Regions from separate parts of the Alkalihalobacillus pseudalcaliphilus genome, predicted to be linked through region 1. Evidence: riboswitches for the same ligand, from Rfam matches in the RefSeq annotation. Region 1 holds a riboswitch; the other holds the start of a gene.
What was found. A riboswitch is a leader RNA that binds a small molecule or an ion and turns the genes downstream of it on or off. The one in region 1 is predicted to bind FMN.
Positions count from the first base shown of each region.

Region 1 (7,551 bases):
AAGGAGGCGATTCTACGAAGTGGTATTGAGAGCAGTTGGATTGATGAGGTAATTATCGGTCATGTTTTACAAGCGGGCCAGGGACAAATCACTTCTCGCCAAGCAGCGAAAGAAGCAGGGCTTGCTTGGGATGTTACCACAGAAACCATTAATAAAGTGTGTGCCTCTGGTTTACGAGCGTTATCACTAGCTGACCAGATTATTCGTTCCGGCGATGAACAGGTTATCGTTGCAGGTGGGATGGAGTCAATGTCACATGCCCCGTACCTTAACAAGGCAATGAGGTGGGGAGCAAAAATGGGTGACATAAAAATGCACGACTCGATGCTAACAGATGGGTTAACATGTGCGTTTACCGGCGTTCATATGGGCTGCTATGGTAATGAAACAGCGAATAAATTTAACATCACAAGGGAAGCGCAGGACGAGTGGGCTTTGAGAAGTCACTCATTAGCTATCAAAGCACAAGAGCAAGGTCATTTTGCAGAAGAAATCGTGCCTGTTTTAATTAAAAATAGGAAAGATGATTCTGTTTGGGTAAAAGCGGATGAAGCTCCTCGAGCAGACACAAGTTTAACGAAGCTTGGACAACTGAAGCCGGCTTTTGGGGCGAATGGTTCCATAACAGCAGGTAATGCACCAGGAGTGAATGATGGGGCTTGTGCGATGGTAGCGATGAGTGAGGACAAAGCTAAGCAATTAGGTATTCAACCGATAGCAACGATTATCGCTCATGCTTCAGTGGCAGTAGAAGCGTCAGACTTTCCAGAAACACCTGGCTTGGTCATTCAACAATTGTTAAAGAAAGCTAATATGAATGTAGCTGATATTGATTTATTTGAAATTAATGAAGCATTCGCAGCAGTAGCTTTAACCACTCAAAAACTCGTTGATATTGATGAAAATAAAATCAATGTGAACGGAGGAGCTATTGCACTCGGTCACCCAATCGGTGCAAGTGGGGCAAGAATCGTCTTAACACTAATTCATGAACTGAAAAGAAGAGGCGGAGGCTACGGTATCGCCTCCATCTGCAGCGGCGGCGGCCAAGGAGATGCGATTTTACTAAAGGTTTAACTCCATCACAATAAAAGTAGTTCATCTCATTTAAGCTTGTTCAACCGAAAACGAACATAGGAAGTACTCTTTCATCTTTTTTGGTATTTTGTCAACTGCCATTATACTGGATTTGGGGAGGTGCTACTTTCTATAGTCGAAAGGTCAAATCAGCTTGAAAATGTGTATCACTTTTATACAAAAGACGACATTTCCACGATGTCGTCTTTTTTATGAAAAAAATATAAAAAAATACTAATCACTCATGTTCGTTTTTTAAATCGGAATCAATGGACTGAACGGAGCCTAATAAGTTAAAACACAATCTGTTACATAACAATTTAACTTTTATATAACAATTTCAAAAATCTTTTATAAAACAGTTCACAAAAGATCGTTACTGTTATATAATACAAATATCGGAAGGGAAGGTTGTTCTAGTACAAGTTAAATTCAGAATTTTAATGCTTTTCCTTCAAGAAAATAGAAAAGTTTAGGAAGGGGAAAAAATCATGGCTAACCAAGAACAAGTAAAGGCATTAGAAGAACACTGGGAGAATGAAGCACGATGGCAGAATATCACGCGACCATATTCAGCTCAGGATGTGTTCAAATTACGTGGTTCACTACAAATTGAATACACGCTAGCACAACACGGAGCTCAAAAGCTATGGAAGCTTGTAAATGAAGAGGACTATGTCAATGCATTAGGTGCTTTAACCGGTAACCAGGCCGTTCAACAGGTGAAGGCAGGACTTAAAGCTATTTATTTAAGTGGATGGCAAGTTGCTGCAGACGCAAATTTAGCCGGTCAAATGTATCCAGATCAAAGTTTATATCCAGCTAATAGTGTTCCTTCTGTTGTGAAAAGAATCAACCAAGCTTTACAAAGGGCCGATCAGATTGATGTGTTAGAAGGTAAAGAAGGCTCTGATTGGTTTGCCCCGATTATAGCAGATGCAGAGGCTGGCTTTGGTGGTCAACTAAATGTATTTGAATTAATGAAAGCCATGATTGAAGCAGGAGCAGCGGGTGTTCATTTTGAAGATCAACTTGCCTCAGAGAAAAAGTGTGGACACTTAGGAGGAAAGGTTTTATTACCGACACAGCAAGCGGTTAAAAACCTAATCTCTGCAAGACTTGCGGCGGATGTATTAGGTGTTCCAACGGTTTTAATTGCTAGGACCGATGCTAATGCTGCTGACTTAATTACAAGTAATATTGATGAATATGATGCTGAATTTATTACGAAGGAAAGAACACCGGAAGGATTTTACCGAACAAATCCTGGAATTGATCAGGCGATTTCAAGGGGTTTAGCGTATGCACCTTATGCTGACTTGATTTGGTGCGAGACGTCGGAGCCCGATCTAGATGAAGCAAGGAGATTTGCAGAGGCTATTCATGAAAAGTTCCCGAATAAATTATTAGCGTATAATTGTTCCCCGTCCTTTAACTGGAAGGCTAAATTAGATGATGACACGATCGAAAGTTATCAGAAGGAGCTTGGTAAGATGGGGTATAAGTTCCAATTTGTAACATTAGCAGGATTCCATGCGTTAAATCATAGTATGTTTGAATTAGCTCGGGGCTATCAGGAAAGTGGGATGGCAGCCTATTCAAAACTTCAACAAGCTGAATTTGCGAGTGAAAAATACGGGTATACAGCGACGAGACATCAACGTGAAGTGGGAACTGGATATTTTGATGAAGTATCGCAAATTATTAGTGGTGGTACATCGTCTACAACAGCGATGAAAAATTCAACAGAAGCGGATCAATTTGTTTAATTTGTCAATATCAACTCATTCAGAAGTGAGCAAATAATGATAATAGTAAAAATTATCGATAGGAGGGGGCTATTTTATGAAAAAAGCTCAGCATGTAACAACAATGATTTGTGCAGATTGTGGACATCAAGTGAAAGCACCTCATGATTCGTATACAACAAAATGTGATCATTGTTTAAGAAAAGAAGTAGAATAGAACCAATCTAATGTAACTTATTACTAGTTGTGTCACTTTTGGATGAAATAAAACTGAATGTTCAAAAAAGGGAGTGAGCTCTTCCTTTTTTGAATTTTAGAGGAGGAAAACAATGAAGTATCAACATTTGGGGCGTATAGATGTAGCAGAGGAGCTTTATGATTTTATTGAAAAAGAGCTTAGGGTAGGATCGGCAATTAGTTATGAGTCATTTTGGCACGGAGTCGAGAGCTTAATTGCGGAATTGACGCCAAAAAACGAACAATTGTTGAAAAAGAGAGTAAAGCTTCAAACTCAATTAAATAATTGGTATCAAAAAGAGGGTTTCTCTCAGACAACCTATGAACCATATCTACGTTCCATCGGATATTTAGAAGAAGAAGTAGCTGATTTTAAAATTTCTACGAGAAATGTTGATACAGAAATTACACATCAAGCAGGTCCACAGCTCGTCGTACCATTAGATAATGCGAGATATGCCTTAAATGCGGCTAATGCTAGGTGGGGGAGTTTATATGATGCATTATACGGAACAAATGTAATATCAGAAGAGGAAGGCTGTGAAAAGGGAACAAGTTATAATCCAAAAAGAGGGGAAAAAGTTATTGCATTTGCCAAAAACTTTCTCGATGAGATAATCCCATTAGAAGTTGGCAGTCACTTTGACGTATCGGAGTATCACGTAGGAGAGAGAGGCTTAGAGATTATACTAGCAGATGGTCAAAAAACTAGCTTAAAATCACCTGAAAAGTGGCTAGGATTTAATAGAGTAAACAACAAGATTGAGTCACTTTTATTTATCAATCATCATTTGCATGTAGAGGTTCAAATAGACCGTGAGCACTTCATTGGTCAAGGCGACAAAGCGGGTGTAAAAGATGTCCTATTAGAAGCAGCTCTAACGACGATTATGGACTGTGAGGATTCCGTTGCTGCTGTCGATACAAAAGATAAACTCCGCCTCTACCAAAATTGGTTAGGGCTTATGAAAGGTGATTTACAAGAAAGTTTTATCAAAGATGGAAAGACGATAACAAGAAAGCTCGCTCCTGACCGCTCCTTTCAAAAGCTAAATGGAGAACGTCTAACTTTATCCGGGCGGTCATTGCTCTTTATCCGTCATGTCGGACATTTAATGACAACGAATATGATTCTATTAGATGGAAAAGAAGTGCCTGAAGGTATAGTTGATACGATTGTGACGTCATTTATTGCGAAATACTCCTTAGTTGGTCGGTCTAACAGAATAAATTCTCAGCAAGGTTCTGTTTATATTGTTAAACCAAAAATGCATGGATCAGAGGAGGTAGGTTTTGCTAATACATTATTTAACCGTGTTGAGGATTTAATAGGTTTAGAGAGAAATACGTTAAAAATAGGTGTGATGGATGAAGAAAGACGAACCTCTGTTAATTTGAAAAACTGTATTTATCAAGTTCGCAAACGGATCGTTTTCATTAATACAGGTTTTCTTGATAGAACGGGTGATGAAATTTTTACTTCCATGGAACTCGGTCCAGTGGTCAGGAAGTCGGCTATGAAACAGCAAGTTTGGTTAGAGGCGTATGAACAATCAAATGTTTTATGTGGGCTTAGTACAGGTTTTTACCATTCTGCTCAGATTGGTAAAGGGATGTGGGCGATGCCTGACCAGATGAAAGAAATGCTGGATCAGAAGAAAAACCATCCTCAAGCAGGTGCTAATACCGCTTGGGTACCTTCACCAACAGCTGCAATATTACATGCTCTTCATTATCATCAAATTGATGTATTCACTATTCAAAAAGAAAAGCAGCATAATAAGTATGATTTAATTAGTCATATACTCACACCGCCACTAGCCACCAAGGAAAGCTGGTCACCTGCAGAAATTCAAGAAGAGCTAAATAATAATATTCAAGGTATATTAGGTTATGTAGTACGTTGGGTCGATCATGGTGTCGGTTGTTCTAAAGTTTTAGATATTCATCATATTGGATTAATGGAGGATCGAGCGACCTTAAGAATCTCCAGTCAACATATTGCTAATTGGCTCCACCATCGTATTTGTACGGAGGAGCAAGTGAATGAAACATTTATAAGTATGGCAAAAGTTGTAGATAAGCAAAATGAGCAAGCTTCCAACTATCGCTCATTATTAAGAGGGGAAAATGGCTCCAATGCTTTTCAAGCAGCGTTAGCGTTAGTTTTTGAGGGCAAAAATCAACCGAGTGGATACACGGAGCCAATCTTACATCGTTTTCGCTTGAAAGAGAAAGAAGAGGCACTATTAAATAGAAGTTTTTAATACATGATTGATTAATGGACTACACATCGACTGATTCATCAATTTTGTCGATGTGTATTTTGTATGAAAGTGGACTTAGGGGCGATAGGTTGTGCCTTAAAGTTATCTGGTCATCCATCTTACGATAGACGACCTTAACAGGACAATGCTCCCTTTTTGGTCGTGCGGACTCCTCATAGTGATGGAGTTGTAAACGGGCCAACTGTTTAAATAGTCGCCACTACTTTCATCTTTGTTGGTGGCGAAGTGAATGGGGCTTCGCCATGTGGGTTTTGTATGAAGGTGTAACTGGGGAGGCGGCCCACCTAAATTCATTTTCAAGATTCATAAACTGGTAAATGGTGAATTAGCATTCAGTTTATAAAATGATGGGAACACATTATCTACAGCAGTTATGGTTTTAATAGGTAGTACGGTATTGATTATTGCTATTCAATTTCTGACATGTAGAGAGAATCACCGCTTTTAACATTGATAATAGTTTTTAACGGAGCAATTCTTTTTCTTGCCTTTCGAGATTAACAGTGATAAAATTCAAACCAATCTAAGGTATAAATATCTTAGAAGACAATCATTATTATGATAATTAAATAGTTTCCTTCGGGGCCGGGTGAAAATCCCGACCGGCGGTGATGAGGTCAACCTCTAAGTCCGTGACCCGGACGCTATACAAGCGGACGGTGGATCTAGTGAAAATCTAGAGCCGACAGTGAAAGTCTGGATGGGAGAAGGAAGTGAAAGCACCTAGACACAGGAGAGATCTAAAATTTTTTAGAGGAACTGTGGTTTATTTGTTTTTCAAAAAAGTGGTAATTTCTTTTTTGAATGTGCAAATACATAGGTTTATTTTGTGCTAGCATTTTGCCTCCCCAATGAACAATCGGGAGGCTTTTTTATGTTCTGTTTCACAAATAAACGTCAGCGTGCAATGTTGCCCTCCCAATCATAATGAGTGATGTAAAGAGAATGAAAGGAGGGGTTTGATGTTTACAGGAATTGTTGAAGAAATGGGTGAAGTGCAAAGCATCCGTCAAGGGCAAGAGCAATTTGTTTTAGTTGTGAAAGCCAATCATATTTTAGAAGATTGTCATGTAGGCGACAGTATAGCAGTAAATGGGGTATGTTTAACCGTTACGCAACTAAAGCCACCATATTTTACGGCAGATGTTATGCCAGAAACATTAAAATCATCTAATTTACAACAGGTTAGAAGTGGCCAACGTGTTAATTTAGAAAGGGCGATGGCTGTAAATGGACGTTTTGGTGGACATATCGTTTCAGGTCATGTTGATGGTACAGGTAGAATTCAGCTTATAAAAAAAGAGAAAAACGCTGTTTATATTCATGTGGACGTCTCTAAGAGTTTAACGAAATATATGATTCTAAAAGGTTCAATTACGGTTGATGGGATCAGTTTAACGATTTTTGACGTGAGTGATGATTCGTTTACGATTTCCATTATTCCACATACGTTCAGTCAAACGGTTTTAAAAAACAAGAAAGTTGGTGATTGGGTCAATATTGAGTGCGACGTTTTGGCGAAATATACGGAAAAATTATTAAGTCAATCACAGACATATAAGGAAGAAAAAACGAACATTACGAATGAATTTTTAGAGAAAAATGGATTTATTTAAAAAAGGTGGTGAAGAGATGGAGAAAAAAGAAGAGCGGTTTGATCCAATTGAAGAGGCTTTAGTGGCCTTAAAAAAAGGAGAAGTCATTATTGTTTGTGACGACGAGGATCGTGAAAATGAAGGTGATTTCTTGGCATTGTCGGAAAAGATAACGCCTGAAATTGTGAACTTTATGGTTACGTTTGGTCGAGGACTTGTTTGTGTACCGATTACTGAAAAGCGTGCTATGGAGTTGGATTTGAAGCCGATGGTCGATACGAATACAGACCCACATGGCACAGCATTTACAGTTAGTGTCGATCATGAACAGACGACGACAGGAATTTCAGCTTATGAACGTTCACTAACGATTCAAAAGATTATCGAACAATCGGAAACGAAATCCTCATTTAAACGTCCTGGCCATATCTTTCCACTCATCGCTAAAGACGGTGGAGTCTTAAGACGAGCCGGACATACGGAAGCGGCCGTTGATTTAGCCCATTTAGCAGGTGCAGAGATAGCTAGTAGTGTGATTTGTGAAATTATGAATGATGACGGAACTATGGCGAGAGTACCTGAATTAAGAAAAATCGCCGAAACACA
Region 1 covers NZ_JAQQWS010000001.1:698,323-705,873, reverse strand. Annotated here, with positions in the region: gene PQ479_RS03400 (acetyl-CoA C-acetyltransferase) at 1-1,077, shown strand, start outside; gene aceA (isocitrate lyase) at 1,569-2,846, shown strand; gene yhfH (protein YhfH) at 2,923-3,042, shown strand; gene PQ479_RS03390 (malate synthase G) at 3,155-5,329, shown strand; FMN riboswitch at 5,922-6,066, shown strand; gene ribE (riboflavin synthase) at 6,313-6,966, shown strand; gene PQ479_RS03380 (bifunctional 3,4-dihydroxy-2-butanone-4-phosphate synthase/GTP cyclohydrolase II) at 6,983-7,551, shown strand, end outside.

Region 2 (7,551 bases), 110 kb from region 1:
GGCATTTGAAGCCAAGGATTACGTAGAAGTAAACATCAAGCTTCAAAAAGCCTCAGACATTTTAGTTCGTTTAGGTTCTGGCTTGAATTATGAAGCAGGAATAATAACAGACCAGTTGGAGCAACTATATCAATATATGACCGATCAATTGTTTATAGCCAATTTACATAAGAACAAGCAGAAGGTAGAAGAGGTTATTTCAATTCTTGAAACGATTATGAGTGCTTGGCAAACGGCACTAGTAAAAGGGAAAGACCAAGAATCGGCGATGATAAAAAGTAAGAAAAATAGATACGAGAAACACGCGATTTATGAAAGTTAATCATTTATAAAGGGGTTTATTTTAATGAAAATTAATAACAATATTCAAGCGTTAAATGCCTACCGTAATCTTTATCAAAATCAATTTCAAACATCTAAAAACCTAGAAAGACTATCGTCTGGTTTACGTATTAACCGAGCGGCAGATGACGCAGCTGGACTCGCGATTTCTGAAAAAATGCGTTCTCAAATCCGTGGCCTGAAGATGGCAGAAAGAAACGCAATGGATGGAATTTCATTAATGCAAACATCTGAAGGAGCGATGCAGGAAGTTCATACGATGTTGCAACGGATGCGTGAGCTTGCTGTTCAAGCTTCCAACGATACAAATACCGAGTATGACCGTGAACAAATCCAAAAAGAAATCGACCAACTGATGACAGAAATTGACAGCATTTCAGAAAAAACCGAGTTTAATACGAGAAAACTACTAAACGGTTTTAGTGCCGTGTTGACAACTTTTGATCAAGGTTCTAATGATATTAATTTAGATGGATTTCCTGTTGTGACAGATGCGAACCTGAAGTCTGGTGATTACCAAGTTGTTATTAGTGATGTCTCTCCTACGTATACAATGACTCAGCCTTCAGCAGGATTGTCAGGTGAAGATATCACGATAGCGAATTTTGGTGAAGACGAAAATGAAAGCAATATGAAACTCGGAGAATACACGATTAATATTCGTGAAGTCGAGAATGGCTATGCCAAAATCGAGGTCATTGATCCAGATGGGTTATCTTTAGGAGTAGAGTCTGTACCTGTTGGAACTAGTGAAGAAGCAGGAGAAGGTGGAGAAGAAGCCACTGAAATCTTTGGTTTATCCATAAACACGCAAAATATTAGCTCTGCTGGTACAGTTAAAGTGAAGGTGGAAGTAACCGCAACGTTTGAATTAAGAGATATGAGTGGAGTTGATCCTGATTCAAATGATGAGGGTAGACCAGTTCAAGCAGCAAGAGAGGTAACCTCTGTCAATGGTAAATTCAAACACGGGGGAATCGATTATCAATTTAAATCGAATATAAATGAGGATTCACTAAATTTCACCGTTACAAATAACGCACTTTCTTTCCAAATCGGGCCTAATACGAATCAAAATGTGATGATTGATATTCCACAAATGGATGTTGTGACGTTGGGAATTGAGGGTGTCAATGTTCTTTCGAATGATGCGGCCAATGACGCTATCTTTCGTATTGACCAAGCGATTAATAAATTATCGGATGCTAGAGCCAAATTAGGAGCTGTTCAAAATCGTTTGGAACATACGATTAATAATTTACAAGTGACGCATGAAAACTTAACGGCTTCTGAATCACGAATTAGAGATGCAGATATGGCTTTAGAAATGACCGAATTTACTCGAAACAATATTTTGAATCAATCGGCAACAGCAATGCTTGCTCAAGCTAATCAGCTACCACAAGGTGTGTTACAGTTATTACAATAATAAGCTGATTGTTGTTTTCCATACTTACTAAGGATATACGAGCCACAGCTTTACTTTGATAAAATGATTTAACGTAGTAAGATGAAGGGTGATTATAAGACAAAAGAATTAGGTGAATACAGATGGATGTTCAGCGTATTGCAACAACAGGTGTAGGGAAACCATCTCCGCGGACTACGTCACAAACGAATGCTTCTGTTTCATTTTCTGAAGTGATGTCTAATAAAAGAGATCATGCAGCAGAGCACCGTTTACGTGAATTGATGGGGAAAATTGAGGATCAAGGGAAGACACTTTCTGAGTCGAGAACAGTTGAAGAGTTGAGAAAGTATAAGCAATTAATTAAAGAATTTGTTGGAGAAGCGGTGGAACACGGTTTAAGTTTAGAGGAAAAACGTGGGTTTAATCGTAGAGGTCGAACAAAGATATATAAGATTGTAGAGCAGGTAGATGAAAAGTTATTAGCTTTAACCAATGCCGTTTTAGAAAAAGAAAAATCGGGCCTTGATATTCTTGATATGGTTGGGGAAATTAAGGGATTATTGATCAATATTTATGCATAAATGTTTTAAAAGGTGATGAAGCTTAATGGCTTCATCACCTTTTTATGGAGCGTTCCCCTTTGTTATAATAAAGGAAATAAGATAAGCAGACAGATATTAAAGACAATATGAGACCAAATAACGGCAAAGATATTTTTCGTGTAATAATATAAGACATTCCAAATGAAACCGGCTATAAATGCGGCCAAAACGAGCAGTATGGAACCAGAGAAAAGGTGTACAGCACTATATAATAAAGTGGCGAGCAGGATGGAATGCTGTGGTGAAAATTGTACTAATGCTCTGTTCAGAACGTAATATCGCCAAAAAAGCTCTTCCCCTGGAATAATAATGATGAATAAACAGAGCCACTGTATCCAGCTGTTTGGCTGGACAAGTTGATATAGCTGTTCTAAAGATTCAAGTAATGGAATTTGGAAGAGAATTAGGAACGCTTTTCCTATCGCAAATAAAAGGTAAATGCCGATACCGCCTATAAAAGCGACAAGCCATCCGTGTTGATGATGTAATGGAATGACAGGTTTGCTCTGCAAAAGGGCGATCAGGATTAAGAGAACATAAGAAATTGAAAATAACATCCAAAATGATAATGGTTGCCATGTAAAGCTGATAAAAAGTAAACTAGAAGCCATAATTATATTAAGTATAAACGATCTAGGTATCAATGGTTTTCAGTCCTAACGAAAAGGGTGGAATAAAGATGAATGTGAAAATTTTTGAATATAGAACAATACTTGCTTGTTCGATAGATGAGGCGTGGTCCTTTTTTTCAACCCCATCTAACATTAAGTTTATCACAAAGTTTCCACCAATTGTTGATGTCTCAGAATCTAGGCAGGGGGACTTAGCGATTCACTTTGGCTATTCTTTTTATTCGTATGAGTGGCATGCGACTTTAAAAAATAACCCCGAATGTTATTCATTTACCGATATAGCTGTCAAGCCTCCTTACCCGTTTACATTTTGGCGTCACGACCACCGGTTTGAAACTTTTCAGAGTCGTACAGTGATGGTTGATACAATGACAGTCGAGTCTAAATGGCCAAGTATGTTTTTACGCTTCTTTTTTAATCGGATGTTTCGTAGTCGAGAAAAACAAATGAAAAAAATCCAATTGGCTTATTAAAGAGCCCATTGGATTTTTCTATTAGTGTGAGGTAAGTGGTTCATGTTTGCTTTTATCTCTTTTTTTAAGTGGATTTTTTTGTATAGATAAAAAGTACATCGTCCCCCATATGAATAAAAACCCGACTAATTGAGGAATTGTAATGACTTCATTAAAGGCAAACCAGTTAATGACTAAGGCAACGGTAGGAAAACTTAACTCTGCTATCGTTGCAAGAGATGCTTTTGTATTCGCTAAGCCCTTATAATAGATAAGGATACTTAGTAAGCCAGGTATTAAGGCTGAAGCAGCTAAATTAACAAATAATAAAGCGGATGAGCCAGCTGTTGCTGGTATCGACCAGGCAGCCCCTTGAAAGGCAACAATCATGATTAATAAAGGTAGTGCCACAATAAAACGTAACGCAGTAACCGTCTCATACTTCATATCATGTAACAAATAACGACCCATCACGGTGGAACCGCCCCATAATGCTGCGGCTGCGATTGATAATAAACTCGCCGTTTGGAAAAAGTCACCAAATGAATGGAATGGAAAAGCGAATCCAAATGTAAGCAAATAAGTACCTAATAACGCAATGATAACAGCCGTTGTAAAATGTTTAGGTAAGGCTTCTTTTAAAATAATTCTTGCAAGAAATATCGCAAAGAGTGGTTGAAGCTGCTGTAATAACAAAACGACATTAATTTCTCCATACGTTAAGCCAAGCGTAAATAAAATTGTCGCAAAAGCAGACCCGCCCCAAGCAATAAAAATAATCGCACCGACATGCTTTAGCTTGACTGATTTTAAATCTGCACGGTTAACCCACAGCAAAGGTAGGGCAATAACCATAAGTAACACATGTTCAAGCAAAACAATTTGTGCGGATGTAAAACTGTCTAATAATAGCATTCTAAAAAGCGGATTAATACCCCAAAATGCAGCACCGATGGCCACGAACCAAAAACCATTTTTCATTAGTTTTTGCTTCTTGTCTGACTGTAAATTTTGTACCATGATTCAAACTCCTTTTTTGGTTTGAATATGGAATCTTACATAGAGAAAGCCTTCTTTTTATTATAAAAAGAAGGCTTACCAAATAAACGTGTAGTTTTATTATTTTGGAAAATAAACACGCTGTATTCGATCTCCTCCCATCCGGACTTTAACCGTCGGCCTTGGATTCACACCAAGTCAGTCTTTTATCAAAATCATCACGATAAAAGAGTCGCGGGCTACGATTAACACTCAATCATCACCGCCGGTAAGGAATTTCACCTAACCCCGAAGATTCATATTCGATTTTTATCTTTTACTATTGTAATAGGAATATAAGAAAATATCAATACTTCCTTTTTGTTAGTTACCGCTTAACTTAAGCTCGATAGACTACTTAACCTCTTGCGTATGCAAATATTTACTGACTAGCGCCAGAATAGACCTGCGTGTTAAAATCCCTAAAAACTCTTGTTCATCATTAACGACACATAAAAATGGGTGGTTTATTGATAAATTAAGGGCTCGGGCGAATGTATCTTCTTTCTTGATCATCGGTACATTCGTATTCATTACATCAGAAACGGTTTGATCAGATAACCGTTCGAGTTCAAATTGCTCAACACCTAATAATGAGTCGAGAATAAGTGAATTACTAATAATTCCATGCAGTTTAAGCGTTGGGTCAAGTACGGGTATAACAGTATAACCTGACTTGATTAATACAAGCAATGCATGCTCTAATGGGTTTTTTAATTGTACATGTGCCACTTTTTCCATTGGAACAATTAAATCACGTAATTCATTGTCTAATAGTGTCTTGTTTTTTAATTCTTGGAACATTCGATCACTTCTTTTTTTGTTATTTGTTTACGAACATCTATCTTTATCGTATATCTCCAAAAAACATTATGTCAAGAAATAAGCGATCATTGATAAAAGTTTCTGAAGTAAATTTTATCAATATTGGTGATACTGGTTATTAGAGGTGAAAAAGATGCATACAAAACATACTGTCACATATATATGTGAAACTTATTTATCTGGTAATAACTATTATTTTAAAAAAGAGCTTATCACATTTGATTCGTGGGATAATCCAGAGTCAATTTCATGGTCAACACCAAGGCCCATTTCAAAACAGACATTCTTGAAAAGGGAAAAAGAAGGCTACAAAACATTATACAAAACCAATCATAAAAAACCAGCAGAGGTCATCACATTACATGGTGAATCAAGTTGAAAGCAATTAGTCCTAAGACTACAATGGAGGAAGAAAAATCGCTCTGCTCCCCGCATAAACGCATTACTCCATGAAACCTTGAATAAGAAGTCCTGTAATTACTTTTATCTTTAATGGTGGTGAGGTGAACCGTATTTCGCTATGAGGTTTTGTATGAAAATTGCTAATGCTGGAATGCGGAGTTCTACTCGTCGCTACCGAAAATCATGTTCCGCGTCCTATGGGGTGGCACTGAGCTAACTTGCTACGCCAGTGGATCTCAGCTCTGCCACTACGTCCCATGGGAGTCTCCGCATGTTTTCGTCCGCTAGGTTCGTCTAAAGTCTCAAGTTTAAGAATATTCTTACAATAATCATTAGCATGAAAAGAATAAAGCGAAAATAAATGAAGAGCCACCAGTCAAAGAGCACAAAACCACTTTCATGCTTTTGGTAATAGCTTGCTGAACAACTAATCACCAACAAAAACGAATTTATGCGTTAGTTAGTCCTTAACATGGTGGACTTTCATTTAATTTGGTTCTGTCCTTTGATTGTTGGCATTTTGGTCAATTTAGTTTAGTTTCTTGCTTTATTGGCTTTTCATTTATTTTGTATGAGAAGGGCACAAACCAAGAAGTCTGCATCAACCAAAGCGTGCCCCCAATCCCGCAGCGATCATCGAAGGGTACACCTTCGCCTGTAGCCAACTTTCATACAGAAAAGCACGAAAGCCTATTTTCGGAAAATTCAAGAACTATTATTGACATTCTAAGTATAGACCGATAGAATACTATTAAACTAATAAAACATATAAAAATACAAGGAATTAAATTTCATGCTAAGGCTAGGAGGAGAAGCATGGATGACCAAAAATTAGATGAGGTTTCTGAACAAATTAAAGGGTTACTAAAAGACTTAAAGTACGGTTCCATCACGTTAGTTGTTCAAGATGGTAAAATTGTTCAGCTTGAAAAAAATGAAAAGGTAAGAATTAAATAATGAGTTGCTGACTAGACAAACTAGAGGTGACGTTTTTTCAACTAGGTATAGGAACTAGGTGAGGAAACGTCGCTTTTTCTATTTGGTAAAAGGAGGTGTCTACACTTGAATGTATCTTATCAAGCACTCAAAGACGAAGATTACAAAAAAATAAACCAACTGTTAGCCAAAAAAGACAGTATGGACGTTTTAAAATGGGCCTTTCAAGAATTTGGGGATGAACTTGTTTATTCCTGTAGTTTTGGTGTTGAGGGAATGGTATTAATTGACCTAATTAATAAAGTCAAAAAAGATGCCCATATCATTTTTCTTGATACCGATTTTCATTTCAAAGAAACGTATGAATTAATAAAAAAAGTAAAAAGCAGATATCCACAATTAAACATTGAATTAATCAAACCTGAGCTTACACCATTAGAGCAATCAAAGCAATTTGGCGAGAAATTATGGGAAAGAAATCCAGATGCATGTTGTCAACTTCGTAAACTCATTCCATTAGAACAGCAATTATCGAAAAAAAGAGCATGGATTTCTGGACTACGTCGGGAGCAATCACCAACGAGAGCGAACACGAAATATGTGAATCAGGACAATCGTTTTCAATCTATAAAAATTTGCCCACTTATTCATTGGACGGAAGAAGAGATATGGATGTATGTGAAATTGAACAAGCTTGATTACAACGTATTGCATGATCAGCAATTTCCGAGTATAGGCTGTGAATATTGTACGAAACCAGTTAAAGAAGGTGACGACCCGAGAAGTGGTCGTTGGGCTAATTCCACAAAAACAGAATGCGGCTTACATCAACAACCTTAAAGAGGAGAATGAATATGAGTCATATAGCACCACATGGAGGTACATTAATTCAGTTATTTGATCCAGAATAT
Region 2 covers NZ_JAQQWS010000001.1:808,871-816,421, reverse strand. Annotated here, with positions in the region: gene fliS (flagellar export chaperone FliS) at 1-322, shown strand, start outside; gene PQ479_RS03945 (flagellin N-terminal helical domain-containing protein) at 347-1,771, shown strand; gene PQ479_RS03940 (YaaR family protein) at 1,894-2,334, shown strand; gene PQ479_RS03935 (CPBP family intramembrane glutamic endopeptidase) at 2,397-2,999, opposite strand; gene PQ479_RS03930 (hypothetical protein) at 3,035-3,460, shown strand; gene PQ479_RS03925 (DMT family transporter) at 3,482-4,459, opposite strand; FMN riboswitch at 4,585-4,738, opposite strand; gene cbpB (cyclic-di-AMP-binding protein CbpB) at 4,832-5,281, opposite strand; gene PQ479_RS03915 (hypothetical protein) at 5,436-5,681, shown strand; gene PQ479_RS03910 (YezD family protein) at 6,521-6,661, shown strand; gene PQ479_RS03905 (phosphoadenylyl-sulfate reductase) at 6,767-7,480, shown strand; gene sat (sulfate adenylyltransferase) at 7,495-7,551, shown strand, end outside.
Region 2: another riboswitch for FMN. It lies ahead of PQ479_RS03925 (DMT family transporter); the one in region 1 lies ahead of ribE (riboflavin synthase).